DNA from 2 places in the Paenibacillus sp. FSL P4-0338 genome. Region 1 is predicted to be linked to the other one. Evidence: predicted binding sites of a transcription regulator. Region 1 holds the regulator's gene; the other holds the start of a gene.

Region 1 (11,417 bases):
AGAATCGACTTGCGGCCCTTCTTGTCAGGCATATCCACCTGAATATGGCGGTCAAAACGCCCCGGGCGCAGCAGCGCAGAATCAAGCATCTCCTTGCGGTTCGTTGCGGCTACCAGCAGAATGCGCGGGGTATCATTGTTATAAATCCCGTCCATCTCCGTCAGCAGCTGATTGAGGGTCTGATCGTATTCACGCTGCTGTCCGCCTTCGCGTTTCCCGCCGATAACGTCAATTTCATCGATGAAAATAATGGCACTTTGCTTATTCTCCTTGAGTGCGCGTGTACGGGCATCCTTGAACAAATCGCGCACGCGTCCGGCACCGACGCCGACATACATCTCGACGAATTCACTGCCTGAAGCAGCTACAAATACAGAATCGGTGTAATGCGCCGCAGCCTTGGCCATCAGCGTCTTCCCGGTTCCTGGAGGGCCGGTTAACAGAATTCCTTTGAGCGGACGAATCCCGAACTTGCTGATTTCTTCATGCCGGATCAGGAAGTCCAGCGCTTCACGCAGCTCCTGCTTGGCATTGTCCTGTCCGCCGATCTCTTCAAAGGTTAGCTTGGAGGGACCGTTCTTCTTACGCTTCTTATCTGCACCTGCATTGACCGTCAGACCGCCGCGGGCATGGGCAATGAACAGGAGCGCGGCAACCATGCCCATCGCTATAATTACAGGAAAGATATTAATTCCCACAAAAGCCATAAAAATCAGCATGACCGGAACAAATCCGGCTACAACCTCTTTCCAGTACTTAGGCATTGTTCCACACTCCCATCTTGGCTGCTGCACGCGGCAGAATGATGAATTTGCTCTCTGTGCCGTTGCTCAGGCTTACATAGACATTGTTGTCGTCAATCTCTGTGGTAGCTGTAACGCCGCTGTACTTACTGTCCTGCTCCTTCAGTCCGTCCAGCTTCGCTGGTATCAATGTATATTTCCGGCTCTCCATAGCTTCTGCTACAGAGAACATCGCTTTATCCCAATACTCATCCAGCAGTTCACTCGGCTTCTGTTCCACATCCAGCTTAAGGGTCCTGCCGTCAATAGCGGTGCTGCCTTCTCGTGATACATACTGCACCAGCTCACGTAATTTCGTGCCCGGCTGCAAATCCAGTTTCAAAGTGACCTCATTGCGTTTAATAGTAATATGGGAATCCTTCACACCCTGGTAGGATGATACCAGCTTCTGCAGCGGCTCCTGCACCGCGAATTGACGGTAAGAATACCAGCCACCAAACAATAATGCAGCAGACAGCAGAGACGTTAGCAGCACAGGCATAAGACGAAGTTTCAAGAAACGTCCTCCTCTCAATAATGACCAAGCTTAACTCTATAATAAAGACCAGCCAGCGTGTCTAGCGCCAATCCGAGACTGACATGCTCTTAAGCATGTCTTGATACAAGTAGTAGTATATCATAGGTGTATATACGATTTTACATAAAGTTGTGAATATATTTAAAATTTTTGATACTAATTTCTGGATGTTTCATGAACCATGAAAAAACGGCAGCTCAGATTTATATCCTGAAATGCCGCTGCTACTTTCATATTCCGGCGCACACTACATCCGGCTAACGCTCAATTTCAGCCATCATATATTCCGCAAAATCAGTTAATAGCTCCAGTTCATAGCCTTCGGCGCCAGCACCGCTATATTCCTTAAGACACCGTCTAAGCAGCCCGTGGAAGCGTTCCGGCAAATGCTGAAGTCCCCAATCCCCGCCTTCCTTCTTGGAAGAGACATGACCTTCCTGCACATAGTAGAGTACCCTGCATAGATTCAGTGTGTAATAGAGTGGAGCATTCCCAATATTCTGCGGCGCATCATCGACATCCCTGATAATGGAATCCAGATAGTACCTCTGGTCTACCGGCGCAAAGGCCTCGCGTATCGGCTCCCCGTACAAGATAAACCCGCGATGGTAGACTACTGCAAAATGTGCCGCCAGATCAGCATCCTCAAAGCCGCCGCACAGATAATTCTTATCGGTTCTATACCGCTCTAAATGAGCTTCTGAAAAGTGAAATTCAAATGGCGTAGGATACACAAAGTTATGCAGGTATGTCTTCAGGACGATAGACAGTTCAATTCCGCGCTTATTCGGCAGACTGTCATGAAAGGCTACGATACGACCGGCAAGGCTATGACTGACCTCTGCGGGGAGCTTGTCCTCTACTACAATGAGCAGATCAATATCGCTTGAATCCGGTTGAAAACAGCCCATGGCCAGGGAACCGTGCAGATAAATCCCCGACAGATTATCCCCCAGCTCTTCCTTAAACAAATCCACCGCCTGATCCAAATATGCTAAAACTTCCAATTTCTTCATCCTCCTTGAGAGACATATATGCAGGTTGGCGATAGCATTCGAGGAATACAATCAGTATATCAATTCAAGTATATTAATCGATGTATCTCAAACCATATATCTCCATTAAGCCACAGTTCCCCGTCTGCCACCAGTCCCAGAACAGTTCCAGATTATTTTCGACATGATGGATACAAAAAAACGGAAGAACAGATAATCTGTTCCCCCGCATGTTATTCTGCTGAGCGCTTAGCTTAACGGTTGGGCAAACTGTACCCCTCACCGATGGCGCTGCCATCCTTGAAGCGGTAGAAGTTGTAATAGAATCGCCCGTCTTTTTTGTAAAATAGCTGCCAGGCATATTCCCCGTTATATACACCGGGCAGCAGCCGTTCGATCTTCACGTCCGGTAACTGATCGGCTATGATTCCGCGCATTTTCTCTTCGGAAGTGCCTTTGCTCAGCTCTTCAGCATACAGGTCGTTGTCGCCTCCGGCAGGCTTGCCCTCCAAGGTGAAACGGACCCACACCATCAGATCGGTCCCGGCTTCATTTTTGCCGGTTAGCACCCAGTAGATCTCATTCTCATTCCAGACGGATTTCTGAGCCTTGGTTACCTCCGTTAGTCCGGCACGCGTCCGGGCCAGCTCCTTGGCCTCATTCCGCTCGTTCCACTGGTCCTTCATAATGTAGGCATAGAACTGGCTTAATCCGAACAGAAGGAGCAGCACCACGGTAAGCCCCAGCCAGATCCATTTTCTCCTCTTCTTCTTCACAACGCTGCTTCCTTTCCCGTTCTCCTGAATTACCGTTTAAGCAGGCTCTCGAACGTCTCCTGTGCTTTGCGGCGGATAGCTTCTTCATCCAGTGTCAGGCATTGTCCATGCTTCACAACCTGCTGGCCGTTCACCCATACATGCTCCACATCCTTGGCACTTGCCGAATAGACGGCATGGGAGAGCAGATCGGTATGCGGCAGCAAATGCGGCTGGTCAATATCAAGCGCGATGAAGTCGGCCTTCATTCCTGCTGCAAGCCGGCCTACCCCGCTTAGGAAAATAGACTGAGCCCCGTATTCCGTGGCCATCAGTAGCGCTTCAGGAGCCGGTACCGCTGTAGGATCACCGCTTACGCCCTTGTGGATCAGAGCCGCCAGCCTCATCTCTTCGAACATATCCAGATTGTTGTTGCTTGCCGCGCCGTCTGTACCCAGGGAGACCTTAACCCCGGCTCGCAGCAGCTCAGGAACACGTGCAACCCCGCTGGCCAGCTTCAGGTTACTGCCGGGGTTATGCGACACGCCAACGTTATAGCGGGCCAGAATCCCGATCTCTTCATCGTTCAGATGAACCCCGTGGGCAATGAGCGAAGGACGGGTGAACATCCCCAGCTTCTCCAGATGTGCGACCGGACGAAGGCCGTAGTCAGCCACGTTCTGCTCCACTTCATGGCGCGTCTCGGACATATGGGTATGCATCGGCAGGTCCAGATCATGGGCAGCCTGCACAAACTTCATGAAAAACTCTGGAGGACAGGTGTACGGAGCGTGCGGTGAGAGCATAGTTGTAATTCTGCCGTCAGCCTTGCCGTGCCAGTTACGGGCAAAAGCAACCGCCTCAGCGAGCTTTGCTTGCTGTACCTCTTCCGGGCACAGCCCAATTACGCCGCGCATCAGCACCGCACGAATACCGGACTGCTCCGTTACTTCCGCTACCCGGTCCATATGATCATACATATCGAGGAAGGTGGTTGTGCCGCCCTTCAGCATTTCCAGTACGGACAACGAGGTTCCCCAATATACATCATCACCAGTGAATTTCTCTTCCATCGGCCACATCTTCTCCTGCAGCCAAGTCTGAAGCACCATATCGTCGCCGTATCCGCGCAGCAGTGACATGGCCGTATGCCCATGGGTATTGACCAGACCCGGCATGAACAGCAGACGGCTGCCGTCTACGACCTGAGCGCCATCCTCCACTACCGGCTCAGCTTCACCTATGTAAGTAATCAGATCATTCTCCAGGGTCATATACCCGCTTAGAACCGGCTTGTCGCTGCCCGGAACCAGGAAGTGCCCGTTCTTGATTATCGTGATCTTACTGCTCATCTTCTGCCTCATCCTTTCCATCATGCAAATAATAGGCCAGGCTCTGCAGATCTGTGGTGAAATCTGCGGCATGAATCCGGATATTGGCAGGCGTCTTGAGAATAACCGGTGCGAAGTTCAGAATCGCCTCAATGCCGGAGTCCACAAGAATATCAGCTACATTCTGGGCTTCGCTGTCAGGTACGGTAATAATCCCGATGCGGATGCCCTGCGAGCGGATTGTGCTGCTTAACTCCTCCATCGGCTGCACAACCAGCGAGTTGATCTGCTGGCCCACCTTCGGCGGGTAGGCATCGAAGATCGCAGTAATCTTCATCGTATCCTTCAAGTAAGCGTTGTAGTTAGACAAGGCATGACCGAGATTACCGGCTCCAACCAGTGCAACATTAATTTGCTGGTCAAGCTTCAGGATATGGCGAATCTTCTCAATTAGATAGGATACATCGTAGCCGATACCCTTCCTGCCAAAATCACCGAAGTAAGCCAAATCCTTACGGATCTGGGCGGGATTCAGATCAAGCTTCTGGCCCAGCTCCTGAGAAGAGACTGTGGAGATTTCACGTTTTTGGAGATCGTTCAGGAAACGCAGGTACACTGGGAGCCTGCGCACGACGGCCTCCGATATTTTATCCGATTTCATGTATTCTCCTCCTTAATAGTTGTGTTATACCCGTTCAATTATAGCAACCGTGCCCCCCGCCTGCCGGATCGGCAGGACAGGGCGGGAACGGATCTTCAGGTTAATCATGACTTATTAATAATAGCAATAGCAGATGAATTAGGAAACCCCGCCGTCTTCCAGCCATTCGGCAATTCTCGGGACCATCTGCTCGGTGAGCATATGCTCCATCTTGGGACCGGGGAGTGAATACAGGAAGTACTTTCCGTAATGCGATTCAATTACTCTAGTATCGTACACAATTACGATGCCCCGGTCCTGCGCCGTGCGGACCAGCCGCCCGAAGCCCTGCTTGAAGCGGATGACTGCCTGCGGCACGGACAGCTTCATGAACGGGTTCTTCTTCTGTGCCTGAAGCAGCTCCGACTTCGCTTCTGCCAGCGGGTGATTCGGCGGCTGGAACGGCAGTCTGACAATCGCCAGGCAGGTCAATGCTTCTCCCGGAATATCTACCCCTTCCCAGAAACTGCTGGTACCGAGCAGGACCGAAGCCGGGCTGTCCTGGAAGCGGCGGATCAGCTTGCTCCGGCTGCCGCCCTCCACACCTTGTCCGAGCACCGCGATATCCTGGGAGGCAAGCGCCTCCTTCAGCGGGTCATAGACCTGGCGCAGCATCTTGTAGGAGGTGAACAGCACCAGCATTCGCCCTCGTGTAGTTACAGCAGTCTCGGCGAGGGAATGAACAAGCGTGTCCACAAAACGGGCATCCCCTATACTTCCCTTGACGCTCGGGAAGTCGCGGGGAATGACCAGCAGAGCCTGCTCCCGGTATTTAAACGGCGACGGAAGCAGCGCTGTCATCAGACGCCCCTGCTCCGCAGCTTCACCAAGGCCCAGGTTATCGATCATGAACTGGAAGGACTTATCCACGGATAAGGTGGCCGAGGTCAGGACAATACTCTTCTTCTTGTCGAAGAACAGCTCCCTGAGCTGGGTACTGACATCTACAGGAACGGCATACATTTGCAGCGACTTGCCTTTATAATTACCGCTTCCCTCCAGCCAATACACGATATTCTCATCGTTCAGGCCCATGAAGAAGCGGATCTGCTCTCTAATGGATGCCAGATCCTTAAATAACCCGCCGATATCGGTCACAAGACTGTCCGAGGAGGATTGGCTGTCCGTGTCACGCATCTCACTGAGCATCTTGTCACCCTTGCGGATGATATCGCTCAGACTGAGGTTCAGCGTATTCTCAAGGGCCGCCAACTCCTCCCAATCCTTCGGCTTCTTGCCCGGCTGCAGGCGGGCCACCAGCTGGCCTGCTTCACCGGCTCCGGCATCGCTGCGCTCGGGCAGCAGGCTGAAGAGCCGGTCGCTGAGCGCATCCCAAGATTCCTTCACCGTCAGCAGATCGGGATAGATCCGGTCGATCACGCCGCTCCATTCGGAAGCCTGCTCACTGCCCGAAGACTGCAGACTCTGGCGGAGGGCAGGCAGCTGCCCGCTCCGGCTATCCTTATAGAGGCGGGTGAGGGTATGGGCGAATGTGAAATATTTCATCTGCATGCCAAGATGCTTGCCGGCAATATCTTCCAGATGATGGGCTTCATCAATCACAAGATGATCGTAAGCCGGAAGTAGCTGATGCCCGGCTTTGACATCTGCGAACAGCTTGGAGTGATTGGTGACCACCACATCAGAGATCCCGGCTTCATGCTTGGCCCGGTGGTAATAGCATTTGCGGAACCAGGGACAAGCCCGTCCCAGGCAGGAGTCGGTATCACTGGCTACAGTCTCCCAGAAATCGCCGCCCCGTCCGCTTAAGTTAAGCTCCTCATCATCGCCGGTCGTCGTCTGGGTCAGCCAGACAAGCATTTGCGCAGCGGTGAGCGCTTCTTCTCTTGGACTCGTAAAGTCCTTTTTATTCATTCTATGTTCGAACTTGCGCAGACACAAATAGTGCCCTCTTCCCTTAAAGATGGAGGCCTTGAACGGGAACGGCACAACGCTGGTTAAGAGTGGGATATCCCGCTCACGCAACTGGTCCTGAAGGTTAATGGTATGAGTGCTGACCATCACCTTTTGATCACTTTTCACACTATGGTAGATGGCCGGAAGCAGGTAACCCAGCGACTTGCCGGTGCCGGTTCCCGCTTCAATCAGCAGATGCTTGTCCTTCTCAAGCGCTGTAATGACCTCATGGATCATCAGCTCCTGGGCCTCACGGCTCTCATACTGTGGAAGAACAGCCTTCAGCCGCTTCGTTACCTCATCCATATACTCTTCAAAGGTAATATTCTCCAGCGGATTGACGTTTCCTTCCTCCCGGGGCGTTGCCAACTCTGCCCAATCCCCCACAGCCAGCGCAAGCTGGCGGTAGAAGCTCAGCTCTCCTTCCGGCTGAAAGGTCTCCATCTCCCGCTCCCGCAGCAGACCGTCGAAATACCAGGCCAAATCACTGTCTTCGTCTGCGAACAGCTCATTCAGCCGCTGAATAGTCAACAGCGGCAGACTGTGCAGCTCTTCCAGACATTTAAGCAGCACAATAGCCGTGGCAAGCGCATCACTGTCAGCCTGATGGGGACGGTCATGCGTAATGCCGAAGTGGCTGCTTACCGCGCCTAGCTGATAGGTGCTCAGCGAGGGAAAGCATATTTTGAGAAAATCGATGGTATCCAGAATCCGCCCCTGAAACGGCAGGTAGCCGCAGCGGTCCAGCGCATTCTGCAAAAAATGAAAATCAAACGCTACATTGTGTCCGACGAGGACGACATCATCCAGCAGCGGCACCAGCTCCATCATCATCTCATCAAGCTCTGGCGCATCCTGTACATCACTGTCTGTAATTCCGGTCAGGCCCGTAATAAAAGGAGGAATGGGTGCTCCGGGCTTGACGTAGGAACCATACACCCGGGAGATCGTCCCGTCTTCTTCTATAATGGCAAGGCCAACCTGGATGATTTCTCCCACAGATTGGGTTCCCGTAGTTTCAAAATCAAGCACGGCAAATTTCATTATAAGTTCTATTCCCTTTCACTTGAGACTCTTTATCAGCATAACAGAAGTTACGAAAAAAGGCGATGCACACCCCAGAAAGTGGTGGGGCGCATCGCCTAAAGGAACCGGGAAAAAGTTATAAAAGCGAAACCAGCTGATGGCCAAACTCCAGCTTCCCGCCCCGTCTGCGGCATACCTCCAGATTCACATTCGGCTCCGGCAGATCCGGGTCATGCAGCAGCGACAGGCTAAACAGCTCACTGGCTTCATTAAAGCGTTCCTGGGAAGCACGGATACAGCCCAGCGCATTATAGATCATCGCCTTCAGCTTCACCTCACGGATCAGGCCCAGCATGTGATCCAGATGTCCCCAGGCAATCTCGCCTTCACCTTCCTGCAGATAAGCCATGGCCAGATACAGGCGGGCAGCGAGGCTATCCGGATATTGTGCCGTAACCTCCCTGAACTGTTCAATGCACTTGCGGTACATCAGCAGCTTGTAATAGCCCTGGCCCCTGACAAAAGCATCCATCCCAAGCTCGGGCGCTTCCTCTTCCGGCAACTCCTCTGGCGGACCCTGGAAATCGGCCTGTTCCCGGAACTCGCTCAGCTTCTCGGCGAAGAGCAGCCACTCATCCATTACATTATCACTGATTCGGTGGAGCATATTATACTTGGATAAAAGATCGCTTCGGCGGGCACCCTCCGCAGTAGGATAGTCGGTTTTGATCTCCTGGAGCATCTTGTTCATCTCAGCAAATAAATGTTGAAACACCGGACATCCCACCCTTACTGATAATGAAGTCAGCTTAAGCTTGCCTTCCTTCATTTTTAGCAAGTACAGGTGTCTTCATCCCTGCCATTGATTACATGGCTCAAAGCGCGGACTTCAGGCAATTGTAGCGTGAATCTCATGATCCGCCAGCTTCACCGGCTTGTTGCCTTCATCAACGAACACCACCGTCGGCTTATGCGCTGCCAGCTCTTCTGAGGACACCACAGCGTAGGAAATAATAATCACGGTATCGCCGGGCTGTACCAGACGAGCTGCTGCCCCGTTCAGACAAATGACGCCGCTGCCGCGCGGACCTGGAATGACATAAGTCTCCAGACGGGAACCATTATTATTATCCACGATCTGCACCTTCTCGTTCTCCAGCAGGTCTGCGGCTTCCATCAGATCCTCATCAATGGTAATGCTGCCCACATAATTGAGATTGGCTTCGGTGACCGTTGCCCGGTGGATCTTGGATTTCATCATATGTCTAAACAAGAGCGTGCGCCTCCTTAGGAATAAATACATTATTATCAATCAGACGGGTTCTGCCGAACTTCACAGCCAGAGCCATTATAACCTCTCCGCCCGCTTCCGTCAGCCTGCTGGCGCCTTCCAGCTTTTCCAGATCAGGGAAGGTTAGAATCTCCGCATAATCAATGACCGCAAACGGCGATTCAGAAATGACCGAGACCAGCAGACCGCGTGCTTCATCTACCGTACGGATGCCGCCCTCTTCCATAGCCTGGCGCACTTCGCGCAGGGAACGCGATAATACCAGCGCCTGTCTGCGCTCCTCGCTGCTCAGATAGACATTACGGGAGCTGAGCGCCAGCCCGTCTTCCTCGCGCACAATAGGACAGGCGATGATGTCCACGTTCATGTTAAGATCAGACACCATCCGGCGGAGAACAGCTACCTGCTGGGCATCCTTCAGTCCGAAAAAGGCGTAATCCGGCTGCACGATATGGAACAGCTTGCTGACCACAGTAGTTACCCCGTCAAAATGTCCCGGACGCGAAGCGCCGCAGAGCTGTGTGGTAAGCGCGGAGACCGATACGCCTGTACGGATCGGCTGCGGATACATCTCTTCAACACTAGGGATGAACACCAGGTCCGCACCTTCACGTTCAGCCAGCTCCAGATCCCGCTGTTCATCCCGTGGATAGGAAGCGAAGTCCTCATTCGGGCCAAACTGCAGCGGATTGACAAAAATACTCATCACCACCGTGCCGCTCTTCTCCCCTGCCTTACGCAGCAGACTGGCATGTCCTTCGTGCAAATATCCCATGGTGGGTACAAAACCAACAGGGCCATGGCCCCCCTGACGCATATATTCAAGCGCTTCGCGCAGTTCAGCAATCGTTCGGATGACTCTCATGTTATTTCGCTCCTTTGCCGGCATTGCCGTATAAAGATTCCAGAACCGTCTCGTCCGCGCTGAACACATGCTCTTCCGCAGGGAACGAGCGGTCCTTCACTTCCTGAACATAGCTGGTGATGCCTTCACGGATCAGGGAGCCTACATCGGCGTAGGTTTTGACGAATTTTTTCTCCCGGTAAGGGGAGGCATACCGCAGGACATCATGGAAAACCAGAACCTGTCCGTCACAGTAACGCCCGGCACCAATGCCTATGGTCGGTATGCTGACCGCCCGGGAGATCGCCTCAGCCACCTCTTCTGTCACCAGCTCCAGCACAATGCCGAAGGCCCCTGCGGCTTCCAGCGCCTTCGCTTCGTCCATCAGCCGCTGTGCATCCTTGGCATCCTTACCCTGAATCCGGTAGCCGCCGATCATATTGACCGACTGCGGGGTCAGGCCGATATGGCCGAGCACCGGAACTCCGGCAGCGACAACAGCGGATACTGCGGAGCAGATTTCGAGGCCGCCTTCCATTTTGACCGCATGGGCCTGGCCTTCCTGCATCAGTCTGCGCACACCGCGCAAGGTCTCATCCACGCTTCCGTGGTAGGTCATGAACGGCATATCTGCCACTATAAAAGTATTAGGCGCCCCGCGCTTCACCGACCGGGTATGGTAGACCATATCCTCTATGGTAACCGGCAGCGTGGTATCATAACCAAGCACGACGTTCCCCAAAGAATCACCGACCAGAATCAGATCAATGCCGGCTTCTTCCGCCAACTGGGCTGAAGGGTAGTCATAAGCGGTCAGCATGCTCAGGGGCACACCGTCCGTTTTCATTTTTTTCATCTTGATAATATTCAGTGCGTGTTTGTCTGCCATGTTGCTCTCATTCCCCTTTTCCATAAAATACGCGTTCTCCGCGCAAACAAAAAAACCTTTTAGCATGGTCCGCTAAAAAGGTCCGAAGGGCAAAAAAGAGTCACTCGCGATCGTCCCTTCTGTCTCGGTCCTTACGGCTCAGAGCAGAATCCAACGTAACCGTTACATCCAGTTATGAAGGTACATCCGGTAAACAATGTCCTGTTCAAAGATACAACTTACGTGAGTACAGCTCGCCATGCGATGCCGCCTCATGAGCACAGTATACCAAAAAAACACAAAAATAAACACCTCAAGTGGAAACGGCTTAGCCGTTCTTTTAAAGGACGGTACCGTTTCGGCGAGAAAT
Region 2 (11,417 bases), on a different contig from region 1:
ACGTCACGGAAAGCGACCTGAATCTTGTGCGTGTCGGCCTTCAGATCGTCCAGATCCTTCTCCACCAGCATCCGGCCCTCATGCATAATGCCGACATGGTCGCACAGATCCTCAATCTCGCGCAGATTATGCGAGGAGATCAGCACGGTAAGCTCGCGCTCGGCGACTTCCTGGAACAGCAGATTCTTGATCTGGCGGCGCATCACCGGGTCCAGGCCGTCGATCGGCTCATCCATAATCAGCGCATCCGGCTTGCAGCTAAGCGCCAGCAGGAAGGCGGCCTGCCGCTGCATCCCTTTGGAGAAGCGGCTGAGTCTGCGCCGGGGATCGAGCCGGAACACTGTAACCAACTCCTCGTATCTTTTTTGACTCCACCCTGTATAGATTGAGCGGTAGAATTCCGCCATACTTTTCATCGTAGCCTGCGGGAAGAAGTACGGGCTGTCCGGCATGAAGAACAGACTTCGCTTGACCTCCGGTGATTCATAGACGGGCTGCCCGCCTACCTTGACACTCCCTGTATCTGGACGATAGATGCCCACAAGCATCTTCAGGAGCGTGGTTTTGCCTGCTCCGTTAGATCCCAGCAATCCGTAGATGGCCCCTTTGGGTACCGTCAGCGAGAGGCCGTTCACAGCCTTTTCCTCCTGAAAAATCTTGTTCACTCCGCGTATCTCAATCATGGCTGCTCTCCTCTCTTCTCATATCCAGCGCCTGGCGGTACAGGGAACTGATTTCCGTCTCCGTGAACCCAAGGTAGACTGCTTCTGCCATCAGCCGCAGCAGTTCTTCCTTCAGCTCTGCCCGTTTGCTCTCACTTTGGCCCTGCTGCAGCGCGGCTACGAAGTTGCCCTTGCCCTGCAGCGAATAGATATACCCCTCACGCTCAAGCTCCCGGTAGGCTTTCTGAATCGTATTGGGATTGACTGTAAGCTGCGAGGATAACGCCCGCACCGAAGGCAGCTGTTCATCCGCCCGCAGAATACCATGCATAATCAACTCTTTCACCTTGTCGGTCAGCTGCTCATAGATCGGCTTGCGGCTGCGTACATCCAACTCGAACATGACAGTCCTCCTTTCTTCGGACCTGTGATCCGGCTGTTCAACTGTGTTAACTGTACTACTATTATTAATACAGATAAGAATTAATGTCAATCATTAACTTTTACTCTGTCTAGTTCCAGCGTATCACGCAAATAACCCCCACCTGCCTGCCCTGGACAGATGGGGGTTATGATTGCTTAGTGGGACTCTTCTATTGAACATGAACGCTGCTGCTACGCCGCTGTCTGCGTTCATCGCTGAACAGGGCAGCGCCTATACCCGGGAGGAGCAGGTAGCCTGCGAACTTATAGGTCTGACTAAACGCATCCACAGCCGCCTGTTGCTGTCTTATTGCCACGGTCCCGGCCTCTGCGTCTGCGGAGTTCGCCGCGCTCAGCTCCCGGGTTGTATTATGCTGGAGCACAGTGACGATGATAGCCACGCCGAGTACACTCCCCAGCGCCTTCGCCATATTAGTCACTCCCGAAGCTATGCCCACCTTGTCTTCAGGAACGACCCGGATCGCCGATGACATCACTGGTGCCATCGAGAGCCCCACGCCAAAGCCGGTCACTGCAAGCCGTAGCATCACCGCACCCAGCGTAGAGTCGGCCTCAAGTCCGCTCATGGAATAGGTGGCACCGCCAATCAGCACCATTCCCGCTGCGGCGAACAGACTGCTGCCGTATTTCGCAGACAGCGGCCCGGATACAGCCGAGCTGGCGATGGAGCCTAAGGCCATAGTTGAGAGGACCAGCCCTGCCCTCAGCTCCGACACCCCCATCACCCGGGTCAGATAAAAGGAGGTCAGCAGCGAAATATTCATCAGCGCCGCCCCCAGCACGATCATCGATACCGAGGTACTGTTGAAGGCCCTGATCTTCAGCAGGGACAGGGGCAGCATCGGCTCCTTCCCCTTAGACTGCGTAAGAAAAAAGAACACCAAACACAGCACCCCCGCAGCCATCAGTCCCAGGAACGGGCGCGAGCTCCAGCCGTAATCCTGCACTTTAATCAGGGCATATGTAATGCAGAACATCCCGCCTGTAATCCCCAGCATTCCGCCATAGTCTATGGACCGCCCTGCTGAATCATCCCGTGACTCCTGAATGAACATAGCGGTCAGCCCTATACTCAGCAGCCCAAGCGGTACGTTCACAAAAAAAATCCACTCCCAGCTCAGCTTCTGTGTCAGTATTCCGCCAAGTGCCGGACCGCTTGCCGCAGCCACTCCCGAGACGGCTCCCCATATGCCTATAATCAGCCCGTGCATTTCTTTGGGGAAGGTGGTGGTGCTTAGCGGAATTGTAACCGGCACAATAATGGCTCCCGCCAAGCCTTGAATGACCCTGAACAGAATCAGCATGCCAAGTGAAGTGGAGAGTCCGGCAAGCAGAGAGCTCAGTGTGAACACCCCCACGCCAATGAGGAATACCTTCTTCCGTCCGAATTGATCGGCCAGACGCGAGGCAGTCAGGATGAATACGGCAAATGCCAGGTTATAGCCGTTCATCACCCAGGATACCTGCGACACACTCCCCCCGAACTGGCGGGTCATCTCCGGCAGGGCAATATTAATAATGGTTGTATCCAGCAGCGCCATGAAAAAGCCCAGCACAATCGCCGTAAAGGATAAAGCTCTGCGCATCCCAATCCCCATATCGATCATCTCCTGAAATATGAAATAGAGTTCATATTCAGATTATATGAACCCTAGTTCATATTTGTCAATCAAAAAATGAACTCCGGTTCAACTTTTATTGACAGCGCAAAACCACTCCACTACAATCTGTACTATGAGGGGGACCTTACGATATGGGTGAAACAGAGGACAAGATTAGAACTCCGCAGCAGGAGCGCAGTATACGAACGAAGGAAGCCATTATCCGGGCCGCGATGCAGCTATTCTCGGACAAGGGTTTCTATCAGACGAATACGAAGGAGATTGCAGCGGCAGCCGGGGTCTCGACCGGGAGCTTCTACTCCTATTTTGTGGATAAAAGGTCCGTATTTATTGAGGTGCTCCACATGTACGGGGATGAGCTGATGGCCGAGGTCGAGCGGTCGATGGCAGAGATTAATTTCAATACGATTGAACGTACGGACCTGATCCTGCATCTGATAGACACGCTTCTGCTCGCGCATAAGGCATTTATCGGGTACCATAAGGATCTGAATATTATGTATCACAGCGATGAGGCTATCAAGCAGCTGATGGATGCCCAGTACGAGTCCGGCCGGCTCAAGACGCTGACCTATCTTCAGATGGGACAGGATGAACTGAAGACCGAAGATACGGAGGCAGCTTCGATCATTGTGTTCGAGTCAGTGAGCGCGATTGTAGACTTTATCTCCTTCTCGCCGCAGCGGATCGCTGTGGACCGGCTGAAGTCAGAGCTGGTTCATATGCTGGTGCAATATCTGTATAAGTAACAACTGCCTTTTCTCTATACATTTCCTCAAAAAAAGAGCAAGCCTGCAGGTACCCCGCAGCTTGCTCTTTCTTTATTGACCCTTGCGGATCAGCGTTTATCCTTCCAGAAATTGAGCGGCTCCATATCCTTCGTAATGAGCTTGAAGGTATAGCCTTCCTTCTTCAGCTTCTCCAGAATACGCGGCAGCACCTTGAGTGTAGCCTTCTGGTCATGCATCAGAATTACCGGATTCGTCTTGGACGCCTTCAGCTTATTCACCTGATCCATCACGGTGTTATAGATTCTGTCGCTGTTCTGTTTGTATTTCCAGTCATAGGAATCCACGTTCCAGTCCCAGAGATGGTATCCCTGCGTCAGGACTTTATCGCGGAAGGACTTGGTGAAATAGGGCTTGCTTCCGTATGGCGTACGGATCAGTGGGGTGCTTACTCCCGTCAGCTTCTTCAATGTTGCATTGGCCCCTGACATCTCGGCAAGCGCCGCTGCAGGAGAGGCATAGAACTTCTCCTTGCGGTGGGTCACACCATGCAGCGCTAAGCCATAGCCTTCCTTAGCAATCCGCTTTACCTGGGCGGGATGCTCATTCATGTTGTTCCCCAGCATGAAGAAGGTCGCCTGTACGTCATATTTGTGCAGGATATCCAGCAACTCACCAGTCGTCGCTGACGGGCCATCGTCGAAGGTCAGGTATACGGTCCGGCCCGGCTTGCCCGGCTCAGTGGGTGTAACGGGAGTGGCAGGAGTCACTGGAGCCACTGGAGCCTTCGGCTTCAGGTCGGCAGCATATTTATCGGTAAACACTGCATCGGTAAGCTGCGCCGAGCCGTCCTTCACACGAAGTAAATATTTATCTCCCGCGTAGGAAATGCTATACCCGAGGTACCCGCTAACCTTCAGCGGAGCCATGAGTTTGCCGTCCTGCACGAAAGTGCTCATAGGCACAGTAGTGCCATCCTTAAGCACGGCACCTCCGTCCTTGCTCAGCAGGGTAAGCGAACCCGTTCCGCCGGCTACTTGAATTCCGTCCGTCATTCCGGTAAGGGTCCATTTCAGCTCATCCGCAAGTGCACACAGCGGTACATAATAGGTGCCTTTTACGGAAACAGCTTCAACCTTACTTAATTTATCGTTGACTCCGAGCTTAAGAATAGCGCTATCACCTTTAGCATTAGCCGGGACCTGCACAAGCCCCATGATTAGGAATAAAGACATGAATAAGAGCAGAATTTTCTTGATACGCACAGCAGCAGTCTCCAATCTATGTATATTTATCTATTACTTTATCATATATACTTTCAACGTAATTTGAGAGATTGTAACCGGAAGCTAAAAAATTGTTACTCTTGTGCAATGATAAATGAGGGTTCGCCAACATTTTCAGAAAGCACGCAAATCTCGTCGAATGCTGTCACAGCAAGCGTTACACGGTTAAATCAGCGGTTTTTGGCGCAGAATAATTGTGACAATATTAATAACAATATCGATATTTTGAACAAAAATTGAACAACCTTAAAATTAGCTAAAGTGCGCCACTACAGTGATCTTTATCATACCCTTAGGGAGTTGTAACAATTTGATCACACATATTTAACTTGTTCGCCATTTTTAAGGTCTTTTTTATACTTTTATACAAAATATGTATTTTGCATTATGGGTAAGTAGTTCTTACTATAGATACAGATCAATGTACTCCCGTTAATGAACGGCGAATGAAAAGTAGTATTGAAGGAAGGAGTTCTATATGAAAAAAAAGGGACCGTTATACGCTTTGTTTTTAAGCCTGATCCTTCTCCTGCCGGGATGCAGCTCAATCGCTGTTTTGAACCCGAAGGGGCCGTCTGCAAGGACGTTATCTGACACCATCTTGCTCTCTATTCTTGTAATGCTCGGGGTTCTGGCTGTTGTCTACATTCTGTATATCTTTGTACTGGTGAAATATCGTGCGAAGAAGAGTAATGAGGGCTACATCCCTGAACATGAGGAAGGCAACAAGGTACTGGAGGCCATCTGGATTATCATTCCGATTATCATCGTAGCCTTCCTGTCCGTTGTTACCGTCAAGACGACTAACGAAGTGGAGAATGTGGCTGCGGACTATCAAGATCAGACTCCGCTGGTCATCTATGCTTCCTCTTCCAACTGGAAATGGCATTTCAGCTACCCTGAGGAAGGGATCGAGACGGTTAACTACGTGAATATGCCGGTGCATCGTGCGGTAGAATTCAGAATGTACTCATTCGGCACCATTACCAGTCTCTGGATTCCACAGCTTGCCGGCCAAAAGTACGCCATGAGCGACATGCTGACAACGCTTCATCTCTCCGCTGATACAGAAGGCTCTTATATCGGAAAGAACGCTAACTTCAGCGGTAAAGGCTTCGCCCACATGGAATTCGAAGCGCTTGTCCTGAGTAACAAGGGTTACGAGGACTGGGTGAAGGAAGTGAAGGAAACTGCGCCTAAGCTGACTGAGGAAGAATTCAAGGGCCTGCTGGCCACGGATTATCTCGGACGCAAAACGTATTCCTCCACCCATCTGGAGTTCAGCCCGCCTCCTGGAGACCACGGCGAGCATATGAGCGGCGGCGGCAAGGAGATGGATATGGACAACGGCAATCAGGAGCATCAGGATAACAAAGAGCTTCATCCTTCTCCAGAGCCGTCCAGCGGAACGGAATTCGATAGTAAGCCTGATCCTGAATTGGACCAGCCGCTGCCAACCTCAGCTGTAGATGAAAGCACACATGAAGGACACTAGCTCTCTTGCGAGCTTAATGCAACACACTGAAAGGAGCTACCCTAATGGATTTGGACAAATTTAAGGTTCACGGCGAACCCTTGATATACGGGGCCATGATCAGTATTGCACTGGCAACCATCGGGATTCTCGTAGGGCTTACCTATTTCAAGAAATGGGGCTATCTGTGGCGCGAATGGCTGACTACGGTTGACCACAAAAAAATCGGGATCATGTACATCCTCGCCGCGCTGCTGATGCTGTTCCGCGGCGGTGTAGATGCAATGATGATGCGTCTGCAGACGGCTGCGCCGGAAATGAAATTCCTCGATGCACAGCATTACAATGAGGTCTTCACCACCCATGGTCTGATCATGATTCTCTTCATGGCCATGCCGTTCATCATCGGTCTGATGAACGTAATCATTCCACTGCAGATCGGTGCACGGGACGTTGCCTTCCCGCGGCTGAACGCCGTCAGCTTCTGGCTCTTCTTCATGGGCGCCATGCTGCTGAACATTTCGTTCGTCATCGGCGGCTCGCCGGATGCGGGCTGGTCAGCGTACTTCCCGCTGGCGAGTCTTGAATTCAGCCCGACCGTAGGGAACAACTACTACTCTCTGGCTCTGCAAATATCCGGTATCGGTACGCTGATCACCGGGGTTAACTTTATCGTAACAATTCTCAAAATGCGCGCACCAGGCATGACGCTGATGAAGATGCCGATGTTCACCTGGTCCGTACTGATCACCAACGTTATTATTGTCTTTGCTTTCCCGGTTCTTACCGTAGCGCTGGCGATGATGATGTTCGACCGCCTCTTCGGCTCCCAGTTCTTCACGATGGCCAACGGCGGGATGGATATGCTCTGGGCCAACCTGTTCTGGGTCTGGGGACATCCGGAGGTCTATATCGTAATCCTTCCGGCGTTCGGTATTTATAGTGAGATTATCGCCACCTTCTCGAAGAAGAACCTGTACGGCTATACCTCCATGGTATTCAGTATGCTGATCATCTCGCTCCTGTCCTTCCTCGTATGGGCGCACCATTTCTATACGATGGGTCAAGGTGCCATGGTCAACAGCTTCTTCTCGATAACAACGATGGCCATAGCAGTACCTACCGGGGTCAAAATATTCAACTGGCTATTCACCCTGCGAAAGGGCAGGATTACCTTCACGACCCCGATGCTGTATACTCTAGCCTTTATCCCGATCTTTACGATCGGCGGGGTAACGGGCGTCATGCTGGCGATGGCCAGCGCCGATTACCAGTATCACAACACGATGTTCCTGGTTGCGCATTTCCACTACGTGCTGATTCCGGGTGCTGTGTTCGCCGTCATCGCCGGGTTCCACTATTGGTTCCCTAAAGTGTTCGGCTTCCGCCTGAACGAACGGCTGGGCAAGCATGCCTTCTGGTGGATCATCATTTCCTTTAACGTAACCTTCTTCCCAATGTTCTTCCTGGGACTGATGGGAATGACACGCCGTCTGTACACTTACTCTAAGGAATCAGGCTTCGGTCCGCTCAATATGCTAAGCTTCGTCGGGGCTGTCGGTCTCGCCATCGGCTTCGTGATCCTGGTCTACAATATTTACTGGAGTACCCGCTACATGCCAAGAGATACAACAAACGATCCTTGGGATGGCCGGACGCTCGAATGGGCTACGCATAGCCCGATTCCGCTCTACAACTTTGCGATTGTGCCTAAGGTTGAGACGCGTGATGCTCTATGGTCTGCGAAGCAGGAGAATATCCCGCTGTATACAGACACCAAATACACCAAGATTCATATGCCAAGCAATACCGGCAAGCCGTTCATATTGGGTGTAGTCTTCTTCTTCCTTGGCTTCTTCCTGGTATTCAGCATGTGGATTCCGGCGATTGTTGCCGGAATTGGAATCCTGGTCGTGCTGGCCTTCATGTCCTTCGATAAGGACCAAGGCTACTACATTCCTGTAGAAGAGGTTATAGCTACAGAAAAGAAACTGATGCGGGGTGAGACTGTATGAAAATAGATGCGTCCAAGCCGCTCGAATATTCAACGGAAGAGAACAGTAACAAGATCTTCGGCTTCTGGGTCTTTCTCGGAGCCGAGATCCCTCTCTTCGCTACGCTGTTCACTGTATATTTCGTAATGGTTAACCGCTATGCCAGCGGACCGAGCGGCAGCGAGCTGTTCGAGATCGGCCCGGTGCTGATGGAGACCTTCCTCCTGCTGTCGAGTTCCTTCACTATCGGTCTGGCTGTCCATGCCATGCGGCATGGCTACAAGAAAGCTATGATGGTCTTCATGGCGATTACGCTGGTGATGGGTCTTGCTTTTGTCGGTATCGAAATCGACGAGTTCTTCACTTATGTGCATGAAGGAGCTACCCTGCAGACCAGCGGCTTCCTCTCCAGTCTGTTCATACTACTGGGAACGCATGGTCTTCACGTCAGCTTCGGCCTGCTGTGGGGAATTGGCATTATGATTCAGCTGTGGAAGCGCGGCATTACTCCCGCTACCGCCAACAAAACGTTCATCTTCTCCCTGTTCTGGCACTTCTTAGACGTGGTCTGGATCTTTATCTTCAGCTTCGTCTACCTGAAAGGACTGATGTGACATGATGAAGCAACTATTCCCAATTAAGCATGTGATGGGTTATGTAGCCTCTCTGGTCCTCTCTGCCGCTGCACTGATTGTTATTTATGGAGACCTGTCCTCCAGTGCCAATATGGTGGTGCTGCTAATCACAGCGCTAATCCAGGCTTCCTTGCAGCTGTTTGTGTTCATGCACATCGGAGAATCGGCCGATTCCAAAAAAGAACTGTATATCAACATCGCATATGCCATGTTCGTGGCCCTGGTCACCATCTTCGGCACCCTGTTCATCTTCGTATGGGGCTGGTATGCTTAGCACCTAAGAAGCAGAGGAGCGTTATGCTCCTTCAAGTAATCTATAAAAAAAGCGGTCCGTATCCGGTAGATTTACCGGTGCGGACCGCTTTTTTTGGATTTTAAAGATTGCCATCATGTTGATGTTCTACTTTAACTGTACTATACTGCTGCTGCTGCCGCTGTCATCCCGCTCCGTATACGCAAGCTGCTTGCCATTGGGGCTCCATGAGGTGGTCATCGTCCCGTTGCTCTCCGCAATCTGAACGGACTTATCAGAAGACAGGTCGTAGACATATAAGGTATTCTTCGTTGTCCCCTTCTCCTCAATAGTTACACTATAGGCGACCAGACGTTGGTCTGGAGACCAGGAGACGGACCCAAGTTCAGCGCCTTCCACCAGGGTCCGCGGATTCTTACCGTCTGTGCCGCTGAGCAGCAGCGCCTGGGTATTCTCCTTATACTGCAGGATCAGCATTTGTTCTTCGTCCGGCGAAGGGTTTACGCTGCTGGTACCTGGAATATTTAGGTCTGCCTTTTCCTTAGTATTCAGGTTCAGGGTGTGCAGCGAGTCATTCGAATTACTGGTGTAATAGATCTTATTCTTGATTTGTCTTACAACAATCAGGCCTTCCCCGCCCAGTCCCTCCACCGGCGCAATCTTCATAGAAGTAGTCGCTGTATAAGCGCCGCCACTGTACGCTGGACCCACTACTGTATCCTTATCTGCCCACTCGGCTCCCATTGCCCCGGCAATGGTATCGCCCTTGATGGTGAAGGTCTTCTTGGACCCCAGGTCCATTACATTGTAGACAGGATCGCCCAGGGAGAATTCACTATACAGCAGAAACAACTGATCGGCGGATAGCTTGGCATCCCCCAGCATCATGTTCGCCTTCTCAGTAATCAAATCGTATTTGCCGGTATCCAGATGGAAGAAATACAGGCTCTGCGGATAAGACCCCTTCAGCTCTCCCGAGGCGATCGGCCCAAGCTTATCGTTCGCCTTGGACACGACAATGGTGTGATCATCTTTCCAGTCGGAAATCGCGATTTGCTCATACTGCTTAACTTCCCCAACCTTTACGCCAGCAGCTTCAGCAGGTGCCGGTGTAGCCTTCGGCCCTTCCGTCGGCTGGACAGACGCTTCTACAGGAGCTGCTGTTGGCTGCGGGCTGGGGCTAACCGCCGGAGTACTAGCCTGATTCGAGCTGCAAGCTGCAAGTGTCATTAACAAGGCTGGAACTACCGCCAGCTTCCATGTTCGATTATTCATTATAGAGACCGCCTCCCTGAGGTTAATAATAATAATACGTTCAAAAGCCCGGCTCCGCTGAGGATGCCCGGGAATCTCCAGGGTTCCTCGGCCGAATCGGGCCAGGCTCGTGTCTATTATAGCAGTTACAGCCGGAACCTTGCCAGATGCTTCTGCAGATCCTCGGCCAGGGTAGCCAGATACTGTGCGGAAGAGGACATCTCTCCCATCGCGGTCAGTTGCTCCAGGCTTGCTTCGCTGGTGCCCTGAACGTCTGCGGCGCCTTTGCGCGAGATTTCATTCACCGTCGACATAGACTTGGCTGCTTCCTCCGATTCTTGCGCGACATGGCCGATAACCTCTGTAATCTGCTCTGTCTGCTCACTGGCCGCCTGAATGGAGGTCTGGATCGCTGTAAAGGCTTCCGATACCACTTCACTCTGTGCTACGCCATGAGAGACAATCCCGGAGCCCTGCTCCATCGATTCAACGGCACTGGCGGTCTGCTGACGGATATGGTTAATGATCTCCGTAATCTGCAGCGAGCTTGATCCGGTAGCCTCCGCCAGCTTCCGGATCTCACCGGCAACTACTGCGAAGCCACGGCCATGCTCACCCGCCCGTGCCGCCTCGATAGAAGCATTCAGGGACAACAAATTGGTCTGGGTCGCAATCTCATTGATGGTTGTAATAATCGTATTTATCTCTTCAGACAGGCTGCCCAGGTTGCCCACAATCAGCCGGCTCGCCGAGACACTGGAGTCAATCTCCCGCATCTGGGCCAGAATCTGCTCTACTGCGTACACACCGCGTTCCGTGGAGGAGGCAGCCTGTTCCATCAGGCGTGTCATTTCATTTCCGCTATGCCGGGCTTCGGCAATCTCATAAGACATCGTCCGTACAGACTGCGTAGTAAGGGTAATGCTCTCTGCCTGCACATCGAATCCGGCCGCGATCTCGCCTGAGGTCTCAGCGATCATCTGTGAGGCGTGTGCGGTCTGGTCGGCACTGGCGCTCATCTGCTGGGAGGAAGCCGAGAGAATCTCGGCGCTCTCCGAGACGCCG

The links. Region 1 encodes Rex, which represses fermentation and respiration genes when NADH is low (regulators of the CRP and FNR family bind a similar motif). Its sites were predicted from a motif close to TTGTGAAATATTTCACAA; they were not measured.
Region 2: a site for Rex is predicted at 4,937-4,954, ahead of qoxA (cytochrome aa3 quinol oxidase subunit II). Genes of this name have one in related genera too.

Annotation. Positions count from the first base shown of each region.
Region 1 is NZ_JBBOCG010000001.1:2,556,599-2,568,015, forward strand. It holds gene MKZ07_RS11290 (AAA family ATPase) at 1-764, opposite strand, end outside; gene MKZ07_RS11295 (hypothetical protein) at 757-1,299, opposite strand; gene MKZ07_RS11300 (aminoglycoside adenylyltransferase domain-containing protein) at 1,578-2,336, opposite strand; gene MKZ07_RS11305 (cell wall elongation regulator TseB-like domain-containing protein) at 2,570-3,091, opposite strand; gene MKZ07_RS11310 (amidohydrolase) at 3,121-4,422, opposite strand; gene MKZ07_RS11315 (redox-sensing transcriptional repressor Rex) at 4,412-5,062, opposite strand; gene dinG (ATP-dependent DNA helicase DinG) at 5,201-8,062, opposite strand; gene MKZ07_RS11325 (hypothetical protein) at 8,181-8,819, opposite strand; gene panD (aspartate 1-decarboxylase) at 8,934-9,317, opposite strand; gene panC (pantoate--beta-alanine ligase) at 9,310-10,200, opposite strand; gene panB (3-methyl-2-oxobutanoate hydroxymethyltransferase) at 10,202-11,068, opposite strand.
Region 2 is NZ_JBBOCG010000002.1:1,016,341-1,027,757, reverse strand. It holds gene MKZ07_RS28430 (ABC transporter ATP-binding protein) at 1-683, opposite strand, end outside; gene MKZ07_RS28425 (GntR family transcriptional regulator) at 676-1,065, opposite strand; gene MKZ07_RS28420 (MFS transporter) at 1,256-2,704, opposite strand; gene MKZ07_RS28415 (TetR/AcrR family transcriptional regulator) at 2,860-3,477, shown strand; gene MKZ07_RS28410 (polysaccharide deacetylase family protein) at 3,567-4,721, opposite strand; gene qoxA (cytochrome aa3 quinol oxidase subunit II) at 5,221-6,237, shown strand; gene qoxB (cytochrome aa3 quinol oxidase subunit I) at 6,282-8,231, shown strand; gene qoxC (cytochrome aa3 quinol oxidase subunit III) at 8,228-8,824, shown strand; gene qoxD (cytochrome aa3 quinol oxidase subunit IV) at 8,826-9,119, shown strand; gene MKZ07_RS28385 (TolB family protein) at 9,246-10,373, opposite strand; gene MKZ07_RS28380 (methyl-accepting chemotaxis protein) at 10,499-11,417, opposite strand, start outside.